DNA from 2 places in the Diaphorobacter sp. C33 genome. Region 2 is predicted to be linked to the other one. Evidence: riboswitches for the same ligand, from Rfam matches in the RefSeq annotation. Region 2 holds a riboswitch; the other holds the start of a gene.
What was found. Region 2 has a riboswitch for S-adenosylhomocysteine ahead of metH (methionine synthase). Riboswitches for the same ligand answer to the same signal wherever they lie in the genome.
Positions count from the first base shown of each region.

Region 1: another riboswitch for S-adenosylhomocysteine. It lies ahead of ahcY (adenosylhomocysteinase); the one in region 2 lies ahead of metH (methionine synthase).

Region 1 covers NZ_CP129980.1:3,562,787-3,566,912, forward strand. The annotation lists gene QY917_RS16820 (acyltransferase) at 1-953, opposite strand, end outside; gene QY917_RS16825 (peptide chain release factor 3) at 963-2,591, opposite strand; S-adenosyl-L-homocysteine riboswitch at 2,730-2,811, shown strand; gene ahcY (adenosylhomocysteinase) at 2,878-4,126, shown strand, end outside.
Region 2 covers NZ_CP129980.1:3,123,435-3,127,560, forward strand. The annotation lists gene QY917_RS14615 (sigma-54-dependent Fis family transcriptional regulator) at 1-1,337, shown strand, start outside; S-adenosyl-L-homocysteine riboswitch at 1,504-1,625, shown strand; gene metH (methionine synthase) at 1,656-4,126, shown strand, end outside.

The DNA of each region.
Region 1 (4,126 bases), 440 kb from region 2:
ACGGTCAGCGCCAGTGCCAGGGCCATCGTGCCCGTAAAACCCAGGCTGGGCCAGGCAAAATGGAACACGGTCTGCTGGATGGGAAAGGCATACAGGTAAATGCCGTACGACGGATCTCCCCAGCGTCCTGCACGATGAATGAAGGGGGTGGACTGGGTGCCGACGTAGATGACTGCGAAAGGCAGGCCTATCAACAGCGCCGTGTGCCGCCAATCAAAGGCCCATGCGATCGCGCAGGCCAGTCCGGTGATCGTCGCCCAAAGCAAAGGGCGGCGACTCCAGTGCGATCGCAGCGCGAACAGGGCCGCCCCGGCCAGGAAAAAGGCGCTCAGTTCACGACCATAGTTCACGGCGCCGGTCACATCGGCATTGCTGCGGGCAAAGAACCAGACCATGTACAAAGCGATACAAAGCAGCAGCACCGGGCGGAAACGAAGCAGACCCAGCAAACCGGCCGCACCGAGCACGATGTAGCACCGTACTTCGATAGGAATGGTCCACAGCGATCCATTGACACCCTGGGGGTAGGGGTTGGTTTCGAACACGCCAGGCAGCACGTAGTGAATTTGCAGCCACAGGCCTTGCAGATATTGCGCGGTGCCTGGATGGGTTAGGTAGTCCTGTATGGGAAGCTTGGTGACCCAGGCTCCCAGTACATAGGCTGTTAGGACAATAGCGGCTGTCAGTGCGGGCCAGATCCGCACAAAGCGCCGCAGTGCGAACCGCCACACGCTGGGGTCTCGTTCCCAGCTCATAGTGACCAGGTAGCCGCTGATCACAAAGAAAATCGCGACGGCTAGTCCGCCATAGCTGTGGATGCCAAAGAACGAAGGTTCCATATGGCCGGTCAGCGCGAAGTGGTGGCTCACCAGCACCATGGTGGCTGCACCGATACGAATGGCGTCGAAGTTGTTCCCCGGATGGGTCTGCGCAGGTGTTGTTGTGGTGGTCATGGGCAATGGTCAAGCGCTGGCCTGCAACGCCAACCCCGCATGCTCTCGCAGCGGATGGAAATGAATCTTCGGGAACCGCTCCTGCGCCAGCCGTACGTCATATGGGCTCGTGCACAGATAGGCCAGCGTGTCCGCCGCATCGCGCGCCATGCGCATCGGATAGGCGTTCTCGAACTCGCGCAGTTCGGCTGGCGTGTCGGCAGTAATCCAGCGGGCCCCGGTGTACTGGCAGGCCTCCAAGCGGACGTCGCAGTCGTATTCGGTATTCAAGCGATGCTGCACCACTTCGAACTGCAGTTGTCCCACGGCCCCCAGCAGCATGTTGCCGCCGGCTTCGGGCTTAAAGACCTGGATGGCGCCTTCCTCGCCCAGTTGCATCAGGCCCTGCTGCAGTTGCTTGGTGCGCAGCGGGTTCTTCAGCACCACGGTCATGAACATTTCGGGGGCAAAGAAGGGCAGGCCGGTGAACTGCAGGTTGGCGCCGTCGGTGATGGTGTCGCCCAGCTGCACGCCGCCGTGCGTGGTGAAGCCGATGATGTCGCCGGCGTAGGCCTCTTCCACCGCCTCGCGGCGCTGGCTCATGAAGGTGACCACGCTGGTGGGGCGCAGCTCCTTGGCGGTGCGCTGCACCTTGAGCTTCATGCCGGGCGTGTACTTGCCGCTGGCCACGCGCACGAAGGCGATGCGGTCGCGGTGGTTGGCGTCCATGTTGGCCTGCACCTTGAACACCACGCCCGAAAAGCCTTCGTCTTCGGGCAGGATGGTTTTCTCGACGGTCTGCTTGTTGACGACGAGCGAGCTCTTGCGCGGGCCGGGCGGGGGCGACATGTCCACCACCGCGTCCAGCACTTCCATCACACCGAAGTTGTTCACGCCCGAGCCGAAGAACACCGGTGTGAGCTTGCCAGCCAGGAAGGCTTCATGGTCCCAGGGCGCCGAGGCGCCTTGCGCCAGCTCCATGCTTTCCAGTGCGTCGTCAAAGGCCTGACCGAAGCGCGCGCGCAGCTTGTCGGCATCGGCCAGCGGAATGACCTCGAAGTCCTGCGGGCGCTTTTCGCTGCCGGGCTGGAAGACCGTCATGCTTTGCGTGCGCAGGTTGATGATGCCGCCGAAGCTCTTGCCCTGGCCCACGGGCCAGGTGATGGGGCAGCAGGGCATGCCCAGCTCGCGCTCGACCTCGTCGAGGATGTCGAGCGGGTCGCGCACCTCGCGGTCCATCTTGTTGACGAAGGTGATGATGGGCGTGTCGCGCTGGCGGCAGACCTCGATCAGGCGGCGCGTCTGCGCCTCCACGCCGTTGGCCGCGTCGATCACCATCAGCGCCGAATCGACGGCCGTGAGCACGCGGTAGGTGTCTTCCGAGAAGTCCTTGTGGCCCGGTGTGTCCAGCAGGTTGATCACATGGTTGCGGTAGCTCATCTGCATCACGCTCGATGCCACCGAAATACCGCGCTGCTTCTCGATCTCCATCCAGTCGGAGGTGGCGTGGCGGCTGGCCTTGCGGCCCTTCACGGCGCCGGCGATCTGGATGGCGCCGGAGAACAGCAACAGCTTTTCCGTCAGCGTGGTCTTGCCGGCGTCGGGGTGGGAGATGATGGCAAAAGTCCGGCGGCGCCGGGTTTCTGGGGCGTACGACACAGTGATTCTGGGTGAGGGCCGTGCGGTGCGCGACGGCCGGTGCGAGAAGAGGCGGGCGCACCCTGCGGGAGCGCCCTGGCATTGGGCGGGGATTCTACGGCGCGGCGCGTGGCGCGGGGGCACCGGTATAATCTTGCACTTTCCGAGGAGCGTTGCAGCGTCCCCAGCACGGCGGGGCGCGAGGCTCGGAAGTCATACCCAGCAACGACGCTCACCCACGCCTTGCGGTGCGGTGAGTCCCATCCCCCAGGCGCGGTTTTTTCAGATCTCCATGAAGGAAACCACCATGAGCGCTGTTCTCAAGTCCCCAGCCGACTCCGCGATTGCCGATATCTCCCTGGCCGACTGGGGCCGCAAGGAAATCCGCATCGCCGAAACTGAAATGCCCGGCCTGATGGCCATCCGCGAGGAATTCGCGGCCAAGCAGCCCCTGAAGGGCGCGCGCATCACAGGCTCGCTGCACATGACCATCCAGACGGCCGTGCTGATCGAGACCCTCAAGGCCCTGGGCGCCGACGTGCGCTGGGCCTCGTGCAACATCTTCTCCACCCAGGACCACGCCGCCGCCGCGATTGCCGCCACCGGCACGCCGGTGTTCGCCATCAAGGGCGAGACCCTGGTGGACTACTGGGACTACACCCACCGCATCTTCGACTTCGGTCCCAAGGGCAGCGAGGGCGAAGGCCCGAACATGATCCTGGACGACGGCGGCGACGCCACGCTGCTGATGCACCTGGGCAAGCGCGCTGAAAAGGACGCTTCCGTGCTGGCCCACCCCGGCAGCGAGGAAGAGCGCATCCTGTTCGCCGCCATCAAGGCCAAGCTGGCCGAGGACAGCACCTGGTACAGCCGCAAGAGCGCCCAGATCATCGGCGTGACCGAAGAGACCACCACCGGCGTGCACAGCCTGAAGGAAATGTCGGCCAAGGGCACGCTACTGTTCCGTGCGATCAACGTGAACGATTCGGTGACCAAGAGCAAGTTCGACAACCTGTACGGCTGCCGCGAGTCGCTGGTGGACGGCATCAAGCGTGCCACCGACGTGATGATCGCCGGCAAGGTGGCCGTGGTGGCGGGCTATGGCGACGTGGGCAAGGGCTCGGCCCAGGCGCTGCGCGCCCTCAGCGCCCAGGTGTGGGTGACCGAGATCGACCCCATCAACGCCCTGCAGGCTGCCATGGAAGGCTTCAAGGTCGTGACCATGGAGTGGGCCGCCGACAAGGCCGACATCTTCGTGACCACCACCGGCAACCGCGACGTCATCACCTTCGAGCACATGAAGGCCATGAAGGACCAGGCCATCGTGTGCAACATCGGCCACTTTGACAACGAGATCCAGGTCGCCAAGCTGGAAGAGCACTGCCAGTGGGAAGAGATCAAGCCCCAGGTGGACCATGTGATCTTCCCGGACGGCAAGCGCATCATCCTGCTGGCCAAGGGCCGCCTGGTGAACCTGGGCTGCGGCACGGGCCACCCCAGCTTTGTGATGTCCAACTCGTTCGCCAACCAGACCATCGCGCAGATCGAGTTGTTCA
Region 2 (4,126 bases):
ATCTTTCTCCCACCCCGGCGCAGGCGGCGCAGACCGCGCTGCTCGCCTCCTGGCTGGAGGGGCTGCCCGAGCCGCACATCCTGTTCGACCGCGGCTACCGCATCGTGGCCGCCAACGGCGCCTACCGTCGCCAGTTCGGCCAGGGCGCGCCGGTGGTGGGGCGCACCTGCCATGCGGTCTCGCACCATTCGCCCGTGCCGTGCGACCAGGCGGGCGAGACCTGCCCGCTGGCGCGCTCGCTCTTCAGTGGCCAGCGCGAGCGCGTGCTGCACCTGCACCACACCCCGGCGGGCGAGGAATACGTGCAGATCGAACTGGTGCCGCTGCGCGACGAGGCGGGCCAGCCCCAGTACTTTCTGGAGAAGATGGAGCCGCTGCGCATTGCCCAGGGGCAGCCGGGCGCGCCGGGCATGATCGGGCGCGCGCCCGCGTTCCAGGCCGTGCTGGAGCTGATCGCGCGCGTGGGCCCGTCGCAGGCCAGCGTGCTGCTGCTGGGCGAGTCGGGCACGGGCAAGGAGCTGGCCGCGCGCGCCGTGCACGAGGCCAGCCCGCGCGCGGGGCGGCCGCTGGTGGTGGTGGACTGCGCCAGCCTGCCCGAGACGCTGTTCGAGAGCGAACTGTTCGGCCACGAGCGTGGCGCCTTCACCGGCGCCCATGCCGCACGCGCCGGCCTGGTGGAGGCGGCGCACGGCGGCACGCTGTTCCTGGACGAGGTGGGCGACATCCCGCTCACCATGCAGGTCAAGCTGCTGCGTTTGCTGGAAAGCGGCACCTACCGCCGCGTGGGCCACACCGAGCTGCGCCGCGCGGACATCCGCCTGGTGGCGGCCACCCACCGCGACCTGCGCGCCATGGTGCGCGAGGGGCGGTTTCGCCAGGACCTGTACTACCGCCTGAGCACCTTTCCCATCCAGCTGCCCGCGCTGCGCGAACGCCCGCAGGACATTCCGCTGCTGGCGGAATCGCTCCTGCAGCGCGTGGCCGGGGGGCGGGGCCTGGTGCTTGCGCCCGCGGCGCTGCGCCGGCTGGCGCAGCACCCCTTCCCCGGCAACGTACGCGAGCTGCGCAACGTGCTGGAACGTGCCGCGCTGCTGACCGACGGCGCGGTGGTGACCGCCCATACGATCGAGCGCGCGCTCTCGTTCGATGCGCCCGCGGCGGCGCCGGCCCGCGCTGCGCAGCAGCCCGACCATGCCACCCTGCGTGACATCGAATCCGAGGCCCTGCGCGCGGCGCTGGCGGGTGGGGCCGCGTCGCGTCGCGAATTGGCGCGCGCCCTGGGGGTCAGCACGCGCACGCTGTACCGCAAGCTGCGACTGTTACGGGAGCAGGGCTGATGCTCCTTGTTTGATAGCTTTTAACGCTTGCTGTGTCTGGCTTGCGGTCTGTTTTTGCTTGAAACAGCCACCGGCCCGTGTAGGGGCCATGTTCTGGGCTCACAGTGCACGCGGGGGTATATCCATATACCTGCCCCCCAAAGGTGGGCCGCGTAGAATTCGACGCTTTCCCGAGGAGCGCTGCAGCGCCCGCCGGCCGGGGCCGCACAGGCGGCTCGCGCGTGGCGGCGTCAGGCTCGGGCCCACCGCGGCATGCAGCCGTGCGTGTACCAACGGCGCTCACCTGATGTATCTGTTCTTGTTATCCAGGTGAGCCCCATGCCGTCGTCCGCCCCCGCATCTTCCGTCCCTTCGCACGCCGTGCCGCCCATGCGCCTGTCGGGGCTGGAGCCCGTGTTCATCGGCGAGGGGAGCTTGTTCGTCAACGTGGGCGAGCGCACCAACGTCACCGGCTCCAAGGCGTTCGCGCGCATGATCCTGAATGACCAGTACGAGCAGGCACTGTCGGTGGCGCGCCAGCAGGTGGAAAACGGCGCGCAGATCATCGACGTGAACATGGACGAGGCCATGCTGGACAGCAAGGCCGCGATGGTGCGCTTCCTGAACCTCATCGCCTCCGAGCCCGACATCGCCCGGGTGCCGGTGATGGTGGACAGCTCCAAGTGGGAGGTCATCGAGGCCGGCCTGCGCTGCCTGCAGGGCAAGGGCATCGTCAACTCCATCAGCATGAAGGAGGGCGTGGAGGAGTTCAAGCGCCAGGCCAAGCTGATCCGCCGCTACGGCGCGGCTGCCGTGGTCATGGCCTTCGACGAGAAGGGCCAGGCCGACACCTTCGCGCGCAAGACCGAGATCTGCGAGCGCGCCTACCGCATCCTGGTGGACGAGGTGGGCATGGCGCCCGAGGACATCATCTTCGATCCCAACATCTTCGCCATCGCCACGGGCATCGAAGAGCACGCCAACTACGCCGTGGACTTCATCGAGGCCGTGCGTTGGATCAAGCAGCATCTGCCGGGCGCCAAGGTGTCGGGCGGCGTGTCCAACGTGTCGTTCAGCTTCCGCGGCAACGAGCCGGTGCGCGAGGCGATCCACACCGTGTTCCTGTACCACGCCATCAAGGCCGGCATGGACATGGGCATCGTCAACGCGGGCATGGTCGGCGTTTACGACGATCTTGACCCCGAGCTGCGCGAGCGTGTGGAAGACGTGGTGTTGAACCGCCGCCCCGACGCGGCCGAACGCCTGCTGGAGATTGCCGAGGCCGCCAAGGGCGCCGCCAAGGACGACAGCAAGAAGCTGGAGTGGCGCGGCACGCCCGAGCACCCGAAAACCGTGGGTGAGCGCCTGTCGCATGCGCTGGTACACGGCATCACCGACTTCATCGTCGAAGACACCGAGGAGGCCTACCAGCAGATCGTGGTGCAAGGCGGCGGCCGCCCGCTGCACGTGATCGAAGGTCCGCTGATGGACGGCATGAACATCGTGGGCGACCTGTTCGGCGCGGGCAAGATGTTCCTGCCGCAGGTGGTCAAGAGCGCCCGCGTGATGAAGCAGGCCGTGGCCCACCTGATCCCTTACATCGAGGAAGAAAAGCGCCAGCAGGAAGCCGCCGGCCTGGATGTGTCCAGCAAGGGCAAGATCGTCATCGCCACCGTGAAGGGCGACGTGCATGACATCGGCAAGAACATCGTGACCGTCGTCCTGCAGTGCAACAACTTCGAGGTCATCAACATGGGCGTGATGGTGCCCTGCCATGAAATCCTGGCGCGTGCCAAGGCCGAAGGCGCGGACATCATCGGCCTGTCGGGCCTCATCACGCCCAGCCTGGAAGAGATGCAGTACGTGGCCGGCGAGATGGACAAGGACGAGTACTTCCGCATCAAGAAGATTCCATTGCTGATCGGCGGCGCCACCTGCTCGCGCGTGCACACGGCGGTCAAGATCGCGCCGCAGTACCAGGGCCCCGTGGTCTACGTGCCCGATGCCTCGCGCAGCGTGAGCGTGGCGCAGAGCCTGCTGGGCGAGCAAAAGGACAGCTACCTGGCGGAGGTGCAGGCCGACTACGACCATGTGCGCCACCTGCATGCCAACAAGAAGAAGACGCCGGTGTGGCCGCTGGCGCAGTGCCGCGCCAACAAGACGCGCATCGACTGGGCGCATTACCAGCCGCCGGCGCCCAAGTTCATCGGCCGGCGCGTGATCAAGAACATCGACCTGGCCGAACTGGTGCCCTTCATCGACTGGGCACCGTACTTCCAGACCTGGGACCTGGCTGGCAAGTACCCCGACATCCTGCAGGACGAGGTGGTGGGCGAGGAAGCCACGCGCGTCTTCCGCGACGCACAGGCCATGCTCAAGAAGATCGTGGAGGGCCGCTGGCTCACGGCCCACGCCGTGGTGGGCTTCTGGCCCGCCAACACCGTGCGCGATGACGACATCGAGCTGTATGCCGATGCCGCGCGCGACAAGGTCGTGCTCACCTGGTACGGCCTGCGCCAGCAGGCCGAGAAGCAGCCCGACGCCGAGGGCCGCATGCGCCCCAGTCGCTGCCTGGCCGACTTCATCGCGCCTCGCTCGGAGGGTGGCGCACCCACGCAGGCCGACCACATTGGCGCGTTTGCCGTCACTGCCGGCATCGGCGTGGATGCCAAGGTGGCCGAGTTCATGGCCGACCACGACGACTACAACGCCATCACCCTCAAGGCCCTGGCCGACCGCCTGGCCGAGGCCGGTGCCGAATGGCTGCACCACCGCGTGCGCACCGACTGGTGGGGCTACCAGGCGGGCGA